DNA from 3 places in the Cupriavidus sp. JZ107 genome. Region 1 is predicted to be linked to each of the others. Evidence: predicted binding sites of a transcription regulator. Region 1 holds the regulator's gene; each other region holds the start of a gene.

The links. Region 1 encodes LexA, which represses DNA repair genes until DNA is damaged. Its sites were predicted from a motif close to ACTGTATNNNNATACAGT; they were not measured.
Region 2: M1D55_RS23255 (ATP-dependent helicase) is a predicted target of LexA. The motif match lies at 1,489-1,506, and genes of this name have one in related genera.
Region 3: M1D55_RS04845 (putative DNA modification/repair radical SAM protein) is a predicted target of LexA. The motif match lies at 2,512-2,529, and genes of this name have one in related genera.

The regions. Positions count from the first base shown of each region.
Region 1 covers NZ_CP096481.1:2,030,143-2,034,351, reverse strand. Annotated here, with positions in the region: gene M1D55_RS18630 (hypothetical protein) at 417-671, shown strand; tRNA gene M1D55_RS18625 (tRNA-His) at 778-853, shown strand; gene M1D55_RS18620 (hypothetical protein) at 941-1,090, opposite strand; gene M1D55_RS18615 (hypothetical protein) at 1,289-1,462, opposite strand; gene lexA (transcriptional repressor LexA) at 1,585-2,241, opposite strand; gene M1D55_RS18605 (asparaginase) at 2,516-3,511, shown strand; gene rpsF (30S ribosomal protein S6) at 3,658-4,032, shown strand; gene priB (primosomal replication protein N) at 4,098-4,209, shown strand, end outside.
Region 2 covers NZ_CP096481.1:3,014,931-3,019,139, forward strand. Annotated here, with positions in the region: gene M1D55_RS23245 (thioredoxin fold domain-containing protein) at 133-606, shown strand; gene M1D55_RS23250 (TlpA disulfide reductase family protein) at 671-1,216, shown strand; gene M1D55_RS23255 (ATP-dependent helicase) at 1,547-3,664, shown strand; gene M1D55_RS23260 ((2Fe-2S) ferredoxin domain-containing protein) at 3,910-4,209, shown strand, end outside.
Region 3 covers NZ_CP096480.1:1,135,061-1,139,269, forward strand. Annotated here, with positions in the region: gene M1D55_RS04835 (Fic family protein) at 1-1,386, shown strand, start outside; gene M1D55_RS04840 (SOS response-associated peptidase family protein) at 1,429-2,412, opposite strand; gene M1D55_RS04845 (putative DNA modification/repair radical SAM protein) at 2,541-3,752, shown strand; gene M1D55_RS04850 (UdgX family uracil-DNA binding protein) at 3,749-4,209, shown strand, end outside.

The DNA.
Region 1 (4,209 bases):
CTGTCTGTGCCCTCGAATACAGGGCTTTCTTCAACTGATTTTGGAGCCCGCCTTGTGCGGGCTTTTTTTGTGCCGGGCCTCGCCGGTCGCTCGTCCTTTCGTTTACCCGAATAGTGCTTGGCGGCGATGACAGTTACATTGCAATTGCCTTCAGGGCATTGAGATCGCAAGAGTTTAAGAGTCCGCCGTGTGCGGACTTTTTTTTGCCTGGCGCTCCCCGCAGCGGTCCTCCTTCCCGCTCTCTGTCTGCCGCTCCGCTCGGTCCGCGGCTCGCTTTCTCCCCGTTCTGCATGATGCCGCGGAGCAACGTCGCCGCTAACAGTTCTCGTTTACCTCATCCAAAGAGATGACCCCCCAACCGGGTGATGGCAAGATGTAGCCAAAAACGACAAGAAGATCTGGCCTCGGAGGGTGGAATGGAAGAAGAAGACGGCTTGTTTGGTGTCGCGTTCGAAGGCTTCCGCGTCGTCTGGGTGGTCGAGCGGTTGCAGAACGGTACCTGGACCGCCCGCTACTGCTGGCATCGCGGCACCGATGCGGCCGCGGCCGCCTCACTGCAGACCGATGTGCTGAACGGCAGGAGCCGAAGACTGCCGGGCACCTATCAGACCGAGCAGGAGACGCTCGATGCGATCCACGAGGCAATTCGGCTCGAAGCCCGCTGGTCCTGATACGTCATTCGGTTGCATGAAAAATTTTGTGCGTAGTACTAGCCATCGCCAAACGAAGTTTGTATAATCTTGGTTTCCGTCGAGCAGTACTGACGACGGCGCTACGGTGGCTGTAGCTCAGTTGGTAGAGTCCAGGATTGTGATTCCTGTCGTCGTGGGTTCGAGTCCCATCAGCCACCCCAAGATCCCATGCAAACAGCCGCTCATCGAGCGGCTGTTTTGCTTTGTGCCGAGACAAACGGGCTGGCGGGCGAGGGCGCTCGTGGTCTTCAGACCAACCGAGCAGCGGCTTTGGTGATCGTCCATCCGACACCGACACACAGCGCGATCCAACCGGCTGCAATCAGTGCGACGTCGTGCCAGTTCATGGTGCGGCGACCGGGACGAAGCAGCTTGATGGTGTCGTCTGACGAAGGCATGGCCGTCTCCTTCGAAAAGCATGGGAAAAGGCTAGGCCAAGCTTCGACGAATTCACGGTCCGAGTTGTAAAGGTTTGTTGCGATGCGCGAGAAGCGTCGCTTGTCGCCGGACCGCCGTATCTCACGCTTCGCGCAAACGCGCAATCACGCCTTCAACGCAGTCGATCTTGTCGCAGCGGTCGCACGAGTGCGACTTGCTCACGCGTTCAGCTTCACGCCCGGCTGATCGAGTTCGAGCATCCGGCAGATCGCGGCCATGCTGCCGACCATCGTGCGGCGCTGTGCGCCCTGGTAGATGCGGACACCTTTGGACTGGCGGAACGGCGTCGGCTTGACGGGGTAGCGGGTCAGGGAGCGGTCGGCTTGCAGCATGGTGGTCCTCTTCGGTAAGGCGTCAGCGGAAGTCTTGCGGCAACACGGGGCCCTGCGGCTCGTGCGGCTGCATGACTGAGTTGGCGCCAAGGCGGCGGCGCCTGCCGGATTGCGTGGTTGCGCTAGAAACCGGACTGGCGGATCAGTCCGACTGCGATGCCCTCGAGCGAGAATTCCTCGCGTCCGGGCTTCACGATGATGTTGGCGAAGTCGGGGTTCTCGGCGATCAACTCGATCGCATCGCCGCGATGCTTGAGCCGTTTGACGGTCACGTCCTCGCCGATGCGGGCCACCACGATCTTGCCGTTGGCCGCGTCCTGCGCGCGTTTGACCGCCAGCAGGTCACCATCGAAGATGCCGGCATCGCGCATGCTCATGCCGCGCACGCGCAGCAGGTAATCGGGGCGTTCGTCGAAGACCGAAGCGTCGACCTGGTATTGGCGGTCGATATGCTCGGCGGCCAGGATCGGGCTACCGGCGGCGACGCGGCCGACCAGCGGCAGCGTCAGCTGCATCACGCCGGCCATCGGCAGCGAGAACTGGTCCGGCATTTCGGAGTCGCTGCGATTGACCTTGAGCCGGATGCCGCGCGAAGCGCCGGGGGTCAGCTCGATCACGCCCTTTCGAGCCAGCGCGCGCAGATGTTCTTCGGCCGAATTCGGCGACGAGAAGCCAAATTCCGCAGCGATCTCGGCGCGGGTCGGCGGAATGCCGGTCTGCCGGATGGTGTTGCGGATCAGGTCGAAGATCTGCTGCTGCCGGGGTGTCAGAGTCGCCATGGCTTGTCCGTGTTGTTGTATCCGGTGGCGGTCCGGTCGTCGCCGCGAGCCGTGAGGCGCGCGGGGAGGGCGCATCGGGGACCGCCATGTGCAACACTGTACGTTTGAACAGTGTGCTGTGATTTTATACAGTATCGATCGAAGTGCAAGAGGAATTTGCATCGTCGTCCACTTTCGGCTGCGTACGGTCCGACCGCGGGGCAGGGCAAGACCGTAGGGGAGTGCCCTGTCCCGGCGGGTACAATCGCCGCCTGTTTACGAACATCTCGTGCCCATGACCTTGCCTCGCGTAATCGTTCTCGCCACCGGCGGCACCATCGCCGGTTCCTCGTCCAGCGCCGCCAGCAGCGCCCGCTATCAGGCGGCGACAGTGCCGGTATCGGCGCTGCTCGACGCGGTGCCGGCGCTCAAGGATGTCGCGCGGATCGAGGCCGAGCAGGTCGCGCAGGTCGACAGCAAGGACATGTCGTTCGGCCTGTGGGCGCGGCTGGCGGCGCGGGTCCACCATTGGTCCGCGCAGGACGACGTGGCCGGCATTGTCATCACGCACGGCACCGATTCGCTGGAAGAAACGGCGATGCTGCTGCACCTGGCGGGGGTGGCCAGCGTGCCGGTGGTGCTGACCGCCGCGATGCGGCCGGCGACCTCGCTGTCGGCCGATGGGCCGCTGAATCTGCTCGATGCCGTCCGCGTCGCGGCGCATCCGGAGGCGGCGGGCAAAGGCGTGCTGGTGGTAGTCAATCAGGAGATCCACGCCGGGCGCGACGCGGTCAAGGCGCATACCTCGGCCGTCGACGCGTTCGCGTCGCCGGGCGCCGGGCCGATCGGGCTGGTGCAGGATGCGCTGGTGCGCTTCACGCGCGCGCCGCTGCGGCTGCCGCGTCAGGCCTTGCCGCTGCCGCAGCACTGGCCCGCGGTCGAAATCGTCGCCAGCTATGCGGAGCCGAGTCGCGTGGTGGTCGATGCACTGGTCGCCGGCGGCGTGCGCGGCGTGGTAGTCGCGGCCGCCGGCAATGGATCGATCCACGAGACGCTGGTGGCCGCGCTCGCCGATGCGGCGCGGGCCGGTGTCGCGGTGGTCCGCAGCACGCGCACCGGCGCCGGTAATGTGATCGCGCCGGCTCAGCCTAATCCTGCCGCGGGGGCCTTCGTGTCCGCTGGCGACCTGAATCCGTACAAGGCCCGGGTGGCGTTGCTGCTGGCGCTTGGCGCGGAGCCGGTCCTGGGCGGCGATCCGGTTCGGCTGCAACAGTTCTTCGCGCAGATCTGAAGGAGCGTCTGGCCCGCACAATCGCCAATCCAGCCCTGAATCCATGCGGCTTGCCGCCGTGGCCGTTCCGGGCTATACTCGCGGGCTATTTAACCCTTGCTGCACCGGACTTGACGCCCGGGCGGCTTATCCCAAAAGGAGCGTCAATGCGTCATTACGAAATCGTATTCATCGTCCATCCGGACCAGAGCGAGCAAGTGCCGGCCATGATCGAGCGTTACAAGACGCTGGTCACGTCGCAGAACGGCCAGGTGCATCGCGTGGAAGACTGGGGCCGTCGTCAACTGGCCTACATGATCCAGAAGCTGGCCAAGGCTCACTACGTTTGCCTGAACATCGAGTGCGGCAAGGACACGCTGGCTGAACTCGAACACGCGTTCAAGTTCAACGACGCCGTGCTGCGCCACCTGATCGTCCAGACGAAGAAGGCCGAAACGGCCCCGTCGCCGATGATGAAGGAAGTCCAGCGCGAAGAAGCCCGCAAGGCTTCGCAGCAAACCAGCGAAGGCCAGGCCGCCTGAGTGCGGTCTGCTGTGTGCGGTTCGCTCCGGCATGACCGGGGCGGCATGCGAGGGGCGGTGGCGCGATGAACCAGCTGAGGCTGCACGCCACCCTCGTCGAGCGCGACGCGTTGCGCTATACGCCGGCCGGTATCCCAGTCGTCAATTGCCTGTTGCAATACGGTGGCGAGGTGGTCG
Region 2 (4,209 bases), 980 kb from region 1:
CGCTATTATCGGGGATCAGGCACTGGCGCAGTGTCTTTCTCTTCTCGATATTTCATTATGGTTTTCGACTTCGCAGGTCGCCGCACCGGTCCGGCATCGCATCGGGGCGCCATCCCGGCGCGGCTGGCCGGCATGCTGGCCATCCCCGCGATCGCCCTGGCGCTCGCCGTGGCGCCGCCGCCGGCACGGGCGGCGAGCGCCACGCATCTGCCGGCGGTCAGCGACCTGGCGGCGGAAACCCGCGCGGCCAGCCGGCGCGGCGAACCGCTGGTGGTGCTGGTGACGCTGCCGGACTGCGGCTATTGCGAAGCGGTGCGGCGCAACTATCTGGGCCCGCAGGTCGCCAGCGGAGAGGTTGTGGCGCGCGAGCTCGACATGAGCGCGGCGACGCCGATCCGCGATGCCGACGGCCGTGCCACCACCGCACGCGCCTGGGCGCGCGACCACGGCATCCGCTTCGCGCCGACGGTGCTGTTCCTCGACGGCCGCGGCCGCCCGGCCGCGCCGCCGCTGCGCGGCATGCAGCCCGACTTCTACGGCGCCTATCTGGAACAGTCGCTCGACACCGCGCGCGCCGCGATGGCGGCGACGGCCGGCGGGCGCTGACTCCCGTCACCGCCGCGGCCTCGGCGCTAGAATGGCGGTTTCTCCCTCCTTCGGTCGGCCCATCATGACTTCGTCCGCCTCCCAACCGGAACGTCCCGCCTCTGCCCGCAAGCGCTGGCCGCTGGTCGCGGGCCTGCTGGTACTGGTCCTGCTCGGCTGGTTTGGCTACCGCGCGTTGACCCCGGCCCGGCACGCGCCGCAAGCGACCTTCGTGCTGCTGTCCGGCGAGCGCGTCAGCACCGCGCAGCTGCAGGGCAAGGTCTATATGGTCAACTTCTGGGCCACCAGCTGCACCACCTGCGTCAAGGAGATGCCGGACATGGTGCGCACCTATCAGCAGTTCAAGGACAAGGGCCTCGAGTTCGTCGCCGTGGCGATGAGCTATGACCCGCCGATGTACGTGACCAATTTCACCGAGACGCGCAAGCTGCCGTTCAAGGTCGCGCTCGATTCGGACGGCTCCGCGGCCAAGGCCTTCGGCGACGTGCAGCTGACGCCGACCACCTTCGTGGTGGACAAGGACGGGCGCATCCTGAAGCGCTATGTCGGCGAGCCGGAATGGGACAGCCTGCACAAGCTGCTGGACGAGGCACTGGGCAAGGCGGTTTGATGCGCTGACAGGGAAGGGGCGGCCGCGGTATGCCGGCGCCGCTTGCCCTCTCCCCAACCCTCTCCCGCAAACGGGAGAGGGAGAACCCAGTAGGCATTCGGCAAGGCTCTCGCGAAGGCGGGCGAGATAGCTGGCCGCAGGCGTTCGACAAGGCTGCCGGCTTGCTCCTCTCGCCCGCTCGCGAGAGGGGCCGGGGGAGAGGGCAACCCCGGCGCTACCACGCCAAAAGCGCCCCTCTCGCCCCTTCAACCATCCCCCGCTTGCCCAACACATCTGTATGGATATACAGTCTGCGGCGAACATTTCCGGTTTTCGCCCTCGCTCGCCACTGTGTCCGTCGCTCTCGCTCCTGCACCCGCCGCCGCCCCGGCCGACCCGGCCGATCCGGTCGACTATCTCGCCGCGCTCAATCCCGAGCAGCGTGAAGCGGTCGAGCACCCGACCGACCAGCCGCTGCTGATCATCGCCGGCGCGGGCTCGGGCAAGACCAATACGCTGGCGCACCGCGTCGCGCACCTGCTGCTGGGCGGCGCCGATCCGCGGCGCATCCTGCTGCTGACGTTCTCGCGGCGCGCCGCGGTCGAGATGGGCCGGCGCGTCGAGCGCATCGTTGACCAAGCCTTCGCCGCCCGCAACGGCGCCACGTCGTCGGCCAATCCCGGCCGCGCGGCGCTGCAATGGGCCGGCACCTTCCACGCGATCGGCGCGCGGCTGCTGCGCGAATACGCGGAGACGCTGGGCCTGTCGCCCTCGTTCACGATCAGCGACCGCGGCGATTCGGCCGACCTGATCAACGTGGTGCGGCACGACCTCGGCCTGTCGGCGCAGAACGCCCGCTTTCCGCGCAAGGAAACCTGCCTGGCGATCTATTCGCGCGTGGTCAACACGCAGTTGCCGCTCGAAGAGGTGCTGCAGCGCCAGTTCCCGCGCTACGCGATGTGGGTCGACGCGCTGCGCACGCTGTTCGCCGGCTATGTCGAGGCCAAGCAGAAGCAGCAGGTGCTCGACTACGACGACCTGCTGCTGTACTGGGCACAGGCGCTGGCCGAGCCGGCGCTGGCGCGCGACATGGGCGAGCGCTTCGACCACGTGCTGGTCGACGAATACCAGGACACCAATGCGCTGCAGGCGGCGATCCTGCTGTCGCTCAAGCCCGACGGCCGCGGCCTGACCGTGGTCGGCGACGATGCGCAATCGATCTACGCGTTCCGCGGCGCCACCGTACGCAACATCCTCGACTTCCCGCACCGCTTCTCGCCAGCGGCGGGACAGGTCACGCTGTCGCGCAACTACCGCTCGACGCAGCCGATCCTGGCCGCCGCCAACGCGGTGATCGGGCTGGCGGCCGAGCGCTTCACCAAGGACCTGTGGTCGGACCGCGCCAGCGCCGAGAAGCCCGGCGTGGTGGTGGTCAACGACGAGACCGAGCAGGCGCGCTTCGTGGTCGAGCGCATCCTGGCGCGGCGCGAGGAAGGGCTGGCGCTGATGGCGCAGGCGGTGCTGTTCCGTGCCGCCGACCACAGCGCGCAGCTCGAACTGGAGCTGGTCCGCCGCAACATTCCGTTCGTCAAGTTCGGCGGACTCAAATTCCTCGAGTCGACCCACGTCAAGGACATGCTGGCGGCGCTGCGCTGGCTCGAGAATCCGCGCGACCGCATGGCGGGCTTTCGCACGCTGCAGCTGATGCCGGGCGTCGGGCCCAAGACCGCGGCACGTGTGCTCGACGGGCTGGAGCTCGCCAGCGATCCGCTGTTCGCGCTGGAATCGTTCGAAGCGCCGCCGGCGGCCGCCGAGGCATGGACCGAACTGGTCGCGCTGGCGCGCGAGGCGATGGCCCCCGCGGCGGCATGGCCGGTCGACTTCGAACGCGTGCTGCGCTGGTACGAGCCGCATCTGGAACGGTTGCACGACGATGCCGCCGCGCGCGCCGCCGACCTGCAGCAGCTGGCGCGCATCGCCGCGACCTACGGCTCGCGCGAACGCTTCCTGACCGAGCTGACGCTGGACCCGCCCGATGCCTCCAGCGACGAATCGGGCGTGCCGCTGCGCGACGAGGACTATCTGATCCTGTCGACGATCCATTCGGCCAAGGGCCAGGAGTGGAAGGCGGTCTACGTGCTGAACGCGGTCGACGGCTGCCTGCCGTCGGATCTCGCCACCGGCACCACCGAGGAGATCGAGGAAGAGCGCCGGCTGCTCTATGTCGCGATGACGCGCGCACGCGACCATCTCGATATCGTGGTGCCGCAGCGCTTCTACGTGCATCAGCAGCCCGGCATGGGCGACCGCCACGTGTATGCGTCGCGCACGCGCTTCCTGCCCAATCGCGTGATGCCGCATTTCCACAGCCGCGCGTGGCCGCCGCCTCCGCCGGTCGACGCGGCGCCCCAGCGCGCGTCGCTGCCGGCGGTCGACCTGGCCGCGCGGATGCGCAATATGTGGCGATGAGCCGGCCGTAGGGGCCGTACTGGGGGCGCAGCCTGCGTACACCCGTTACCCCGGGCCTTCGACGAGGGCGTCGGACCGGCGCTTGTTGTGCGCCATAGCTAACTCCCGCCACGGCGCCGCCCTGCAGACGCCGCCATGCGGTCGAAACGGCCCCCGGCTCGCCGTATAATTCCGAGCTTCCCACCGTTCCGACCGGCGCCCAGCCGCCCGCGCGGCCCAGCCGAGCGTGCCGCGCCCTCCCACGCATGAGCAGCTACTACCAGCACCACGTCTTCTTCTGCCTGAATCAGCGCGAGCCGGGCGAAAACTGCTGCGCCAACCACAACGCCAAGGCGATGCAGGAATACGCCAAGAAGCGTTGCAAGGAGCTGGGCATCGCCGGCGGCGAGGGCCGCGTGCGGATCAACAAGGCGGGCTGCCTGAACCGCTGTGAACTCGGTCCGGTACTGGTGGTCTACCCGGAGGCCGTTTGGTACACATTCGTCGACGAGCAGGACATCGACGAAATCATCGACAGCCATCTGATCCACGGCAAGCCGGTCGAA
Region 3 (4,209 bases), on a different replicon from region 1:
ATTTACCCGCGAAACAGGTACCGCGGCGGCGACTCGATCGTCGATCACCTTCTCTTTGCGCTGAAGAAGGAACAGTTGGACCTGACTGTCCTGGCGGCACTGTTCGAGCACCCGGAGGCCATCGAGGCCGTGCAGGAATGGCTCCGAGCCGCGCCCACGTCGCGCTATGCCCGATTGAGCGGTTTCTACGCCAAATGGTTGGCTGGAGCCCAGTTCGACTACAACGTGCCTTCCGGCGCGCCCCGCATTCCGGCGCTCGACGAACGCGCGTATATCACCGGCCCCGTCAAGAACGATACCCAGTTCGGCGTCCAGAACAACCATCTCGGACCGCCTGCATTCTGTCCGGTGGTGCGACGCACCGACGAACTCGCGGCCTGGATCGCGTCTGACCTGCCAGACAAGGTCGCCGCGGCGATTGAGAGCCTTGAGCCAGAGGTGCTGGCCCGGGCCGTCGACTATCTGTATCTCGCCGAAACCCGTTCGACATACTCGATCGAGAGAGAGGTGCCCGATAACCAGCGCGTGGCGAAATTCCGTCGATTGCTTCAGTTTGCCGGCGCCCCTGGACCTTTGACCGAGGACCAGCTATGCGAATGGCAAAACGAAATCATCTCGGGCCCGCGTAGCGAGTATTCGTATCGCGACAGGCAGAACTGGCTTTCGCGCGGTGGCCGCATGCGGAATATGGCGGACTATATTCCTCCGAATCCCGAGCAACTTGACGCAATGATGGAAGGCATTTCGCAGGTGGCAAGCCTGATTCAGACAGGGACTGTCCATCCCATCGTTGTGGCTGCCTGCGCATCTTTCGGCTTCGTGTTCGCTCACCCCTTCTACGATGGCAATGGGCGTCTGCACCGCTTCCTGATCCATCACCTGCTCCGGCAGGCCGGGGTCACCCCGGAAGGCGTCGTCCTGCCCATATCTGCACGCATGCTCAAGGAAATCGACACCTATGCCGGCTTGCTGAAGGCGTACTCGGCACCGCGCACCGCACTGCTCAATTACGTATTGGACGCCGACAGCGACACGATTCTGATCAAGTCGCCTCAACCGTATTGGCTGTATGCGTCGTTCGACGCGACTGCGTTGTGCGAGTTTGTGTTCAGGTGTATCGAGCAATGCGTCGAGCACGATCTGGCGCAGGAAATCCAATACCTGCGAGCCTACGACGCCAGTCTAGAGCGCATAGAAGGCTGGCTTGATCTGCCACAGTCGCGGCTTTCCAACCTGATCGATCTCATCGTGCAGAACCACGGAGAATTGTCGAAGCGAAAGCGCAAGCTGTTCGAAGACCTGACCCACGATGAAGTCGAACGGATAGAAAGCATCGTCCGGGACGAGTTCGACGAATACCTCAACACCTTCGGGCAGTCAGGCTGATACGCACCATCCCCGTCGGCCATGCGGCCACGGCGCTCCCCGCTAAGCCGCCAGCCGATACTCGAAGAACGGCCGTTCGCGGTCGTCCAGGATCGCGTACAGCGCGGCCAGATTGGCAGGGTCCGGGTTGAGCCACGCGTCGACGTGCTGCGGCTTGATCGGAATGACGCAACGGTCGTGGCCGGCCGCGGCGACTTCGGGCGGCGGCTCGTCGGTGATCGCCGCGAACGAATAGAGGTCCGGTTCGCCGGCCTCGCCCTTGTGTCGCGACCACAGGCAGGCGATCAGCAGATCCTGCGGCGGATCGGGACGGAACTCCAGCACGACGCTCTGCTCCTTCTCGTCCGGACCGAGTTCGCGGTGCTCGAGCCGATGCCGGGCCACGTGTTCATGAAAGGCGCGGATCGGCAGGATGCCGTGGCGGTAGCCGAACAGTTGGCGCCATGCCGTCTCGAGATTGTCGCGGCGTGCGTTGTACGTCCCGGGCTTTTTTCTTTCCATCGACACGTCCCAGCCGGGCAGTCGGCAGCGGTAGCGCATCGGCACGATCGTGCGCTGGCCGTCCACCTCGATCATCACCGGCGCGTAATAGCCCGGGAAGATCATCGCGTCCTCCGGAGCCGGCGTGGCGCGTTGCAGGTCGGCCAGGTTCTGCTGCAGCCGGGCGATCTTGTCGGCGGCGATGCGCTGCTCGTTCTCCGCCTTGCGGGTCGGCCGCCCGGCAAGCGCGCGCTCGGCCTCCGCCAGGCGCGCCCGCTGGCGGAACAGCTCCGCTTCCAGCCCATTGGCTTGTTCGCGGTCGCCGGCGGCGATCAGCGCGGCCAGCTCGCGCTCTTCGGGGCCGCCCTCCTCGCCTCCCGCGCCGCCCTGCGCGAACGCGACGCGCATCGCCTTGGGCAGCTTCTGCCACTCCTGGTCCTTGCGCTTTTGCCAGAACAGTTCGAAGAACTGGCGAAGGCTCATCACCGCGCCGTACTGGCGCGTGAACTTCCTGAAGTCGGCCTTGATCTGCGCGGCGTAGCACATCGAACTCTCCCTTTGGCGCTCACGAGTACACCATCGTCGCAGCCATCGCAGGGAGCGGACATCGGTATTGAGCCGAGGCAGCTCGATCCCGCCTATAATACTGTACATTCATACAGTATGGTTTCCCGATGGAACTGCTCACCAAGCTGGAGATCCTGGCGGACGCGGCCAAATACGACGCCTCCTGCGCCAGCAGCGGCGCGCCGAAACGGGATTCGCTCGGCAAGGGCGGGCTGGGCGCCAGTACCGGGGCCGGCATCTGCCACAGCTTCACGCCCGATGGGCGCTGCGTTTCGCTGCTCAAGATCCTGCTGACCAACTTCTGCCAGTACGACTGCCAGTACTGCGTCAACCGGCGCTCGAGCAACGTCCCGCGGGCCCGCTTTTCGCCGCGCGAGGTCGTCGATCTGACGCTGGACTTCTACCGGCGCAACTATATCGACGGCCTCTTCCTCAGCTCCGGCATTATCCGCAGCGCCGACTACACGATGGAGCAGCTGGTCCAGGTGGCGCGCTCGCTGCGCGAGGAACACCAGTTCCGCGGCTATATCCACCTGAAGACGATTCCGGACGCCGATCCCCGGCTGATCACGCAGGCTGGCCAGTATGCGGACCGGCTCAGCGTCAACATCGAGCTGCCCACCGACGGCGGCCTGCAGCGGCTGGCGCCGGAGAAGAATGCGCATACGATCAAGCGCGCCATGGGGTCGATCCGGCTCGCCCAGGAAGAGGCGGAGAGCGACAAGTCCGCGCCGGGCCGCGCGCCGGCCGGCCAAAGCACGCAGATGATCGTGGGCGCGGACGACGCGGACGACCGCACGATCCTGCAGACCGCGCAGACGCTTTATGGCGCCTACAAGCTGAAGCGCGTGTATTACTCGGCGTTCAGCCCGATTCCCGACAGTCCCTCCGGCCTTCCCGCGCAGGCGCCGCCGCTGCTGCGCGAGCATCGCCTGTATCAGGCGGATTTCCTGATGCGCGGCTACGGCTTTCAGGCCGAGGAGCTGTTCCAGTCCGCCGGCGACCTGCCGCTCGACATCGATCCGAAGCTGGCCTGGGCGTTGGCGCATCGCGAGTCGTTTCCGGTCGACCTGAACCGTGCGCCGCAGGCCTTGATCGCCCGCGTGCCCGGCATCGGCATGCGCAATGCGAAGCGGCTGGTGGAGCTGCGCCGCTCGCGCGCGATCCGTTATCAGGACCTGGTGCGGCTGCGCTGCGCGATGGACAAGATCAAACCGTTCATCGTGGTGCAGGACTACCGGCCGGCGCAGGCGGACCGGCCGTCGGAGCAGTTGCGGCGGGCGCTGGCCGCGCCGCCGGTGCAGCTGGCGCTGCTATGAGCGGCGCCAGCTCGCCGGTACTGGTGGTCGACGGCGGCTACGCGGGCTGGCGTGCGCAGGCCCTGCGCGCGCTGGCGGCCGGTTGGCCCCCGGAGGCCGTCACCTGGGCGGAACGGGGTTCGGCAGCCTGCACCGGGACGGCACAGCTGATGCTGCTCGACGCCGGCCCGGCGCCGATGTCCGGTGATGACCCGCCATCCGCGGAGTGCCAGCAGGCCGTCGGCGCCGCCCCGGCGATCCGCGTATCGAAGGCGTTGGCCGCCCTGCTGCAGCAAGCCGCGCGCTACCGCTCGCCGCAACGCTGGGCCTTCCTCTATCGGGTGCTGTGGCGATGGTGCCAGGGCGATCGCGCGGTGGCCTCGCCCGCCGACGAAGACGGCGCGCGGCTGCACGCGATGGCCAAGTCGGTGCGGCGCGCCCACCACGACATGATTGCCTACGTGCGGTTTCATCGGCG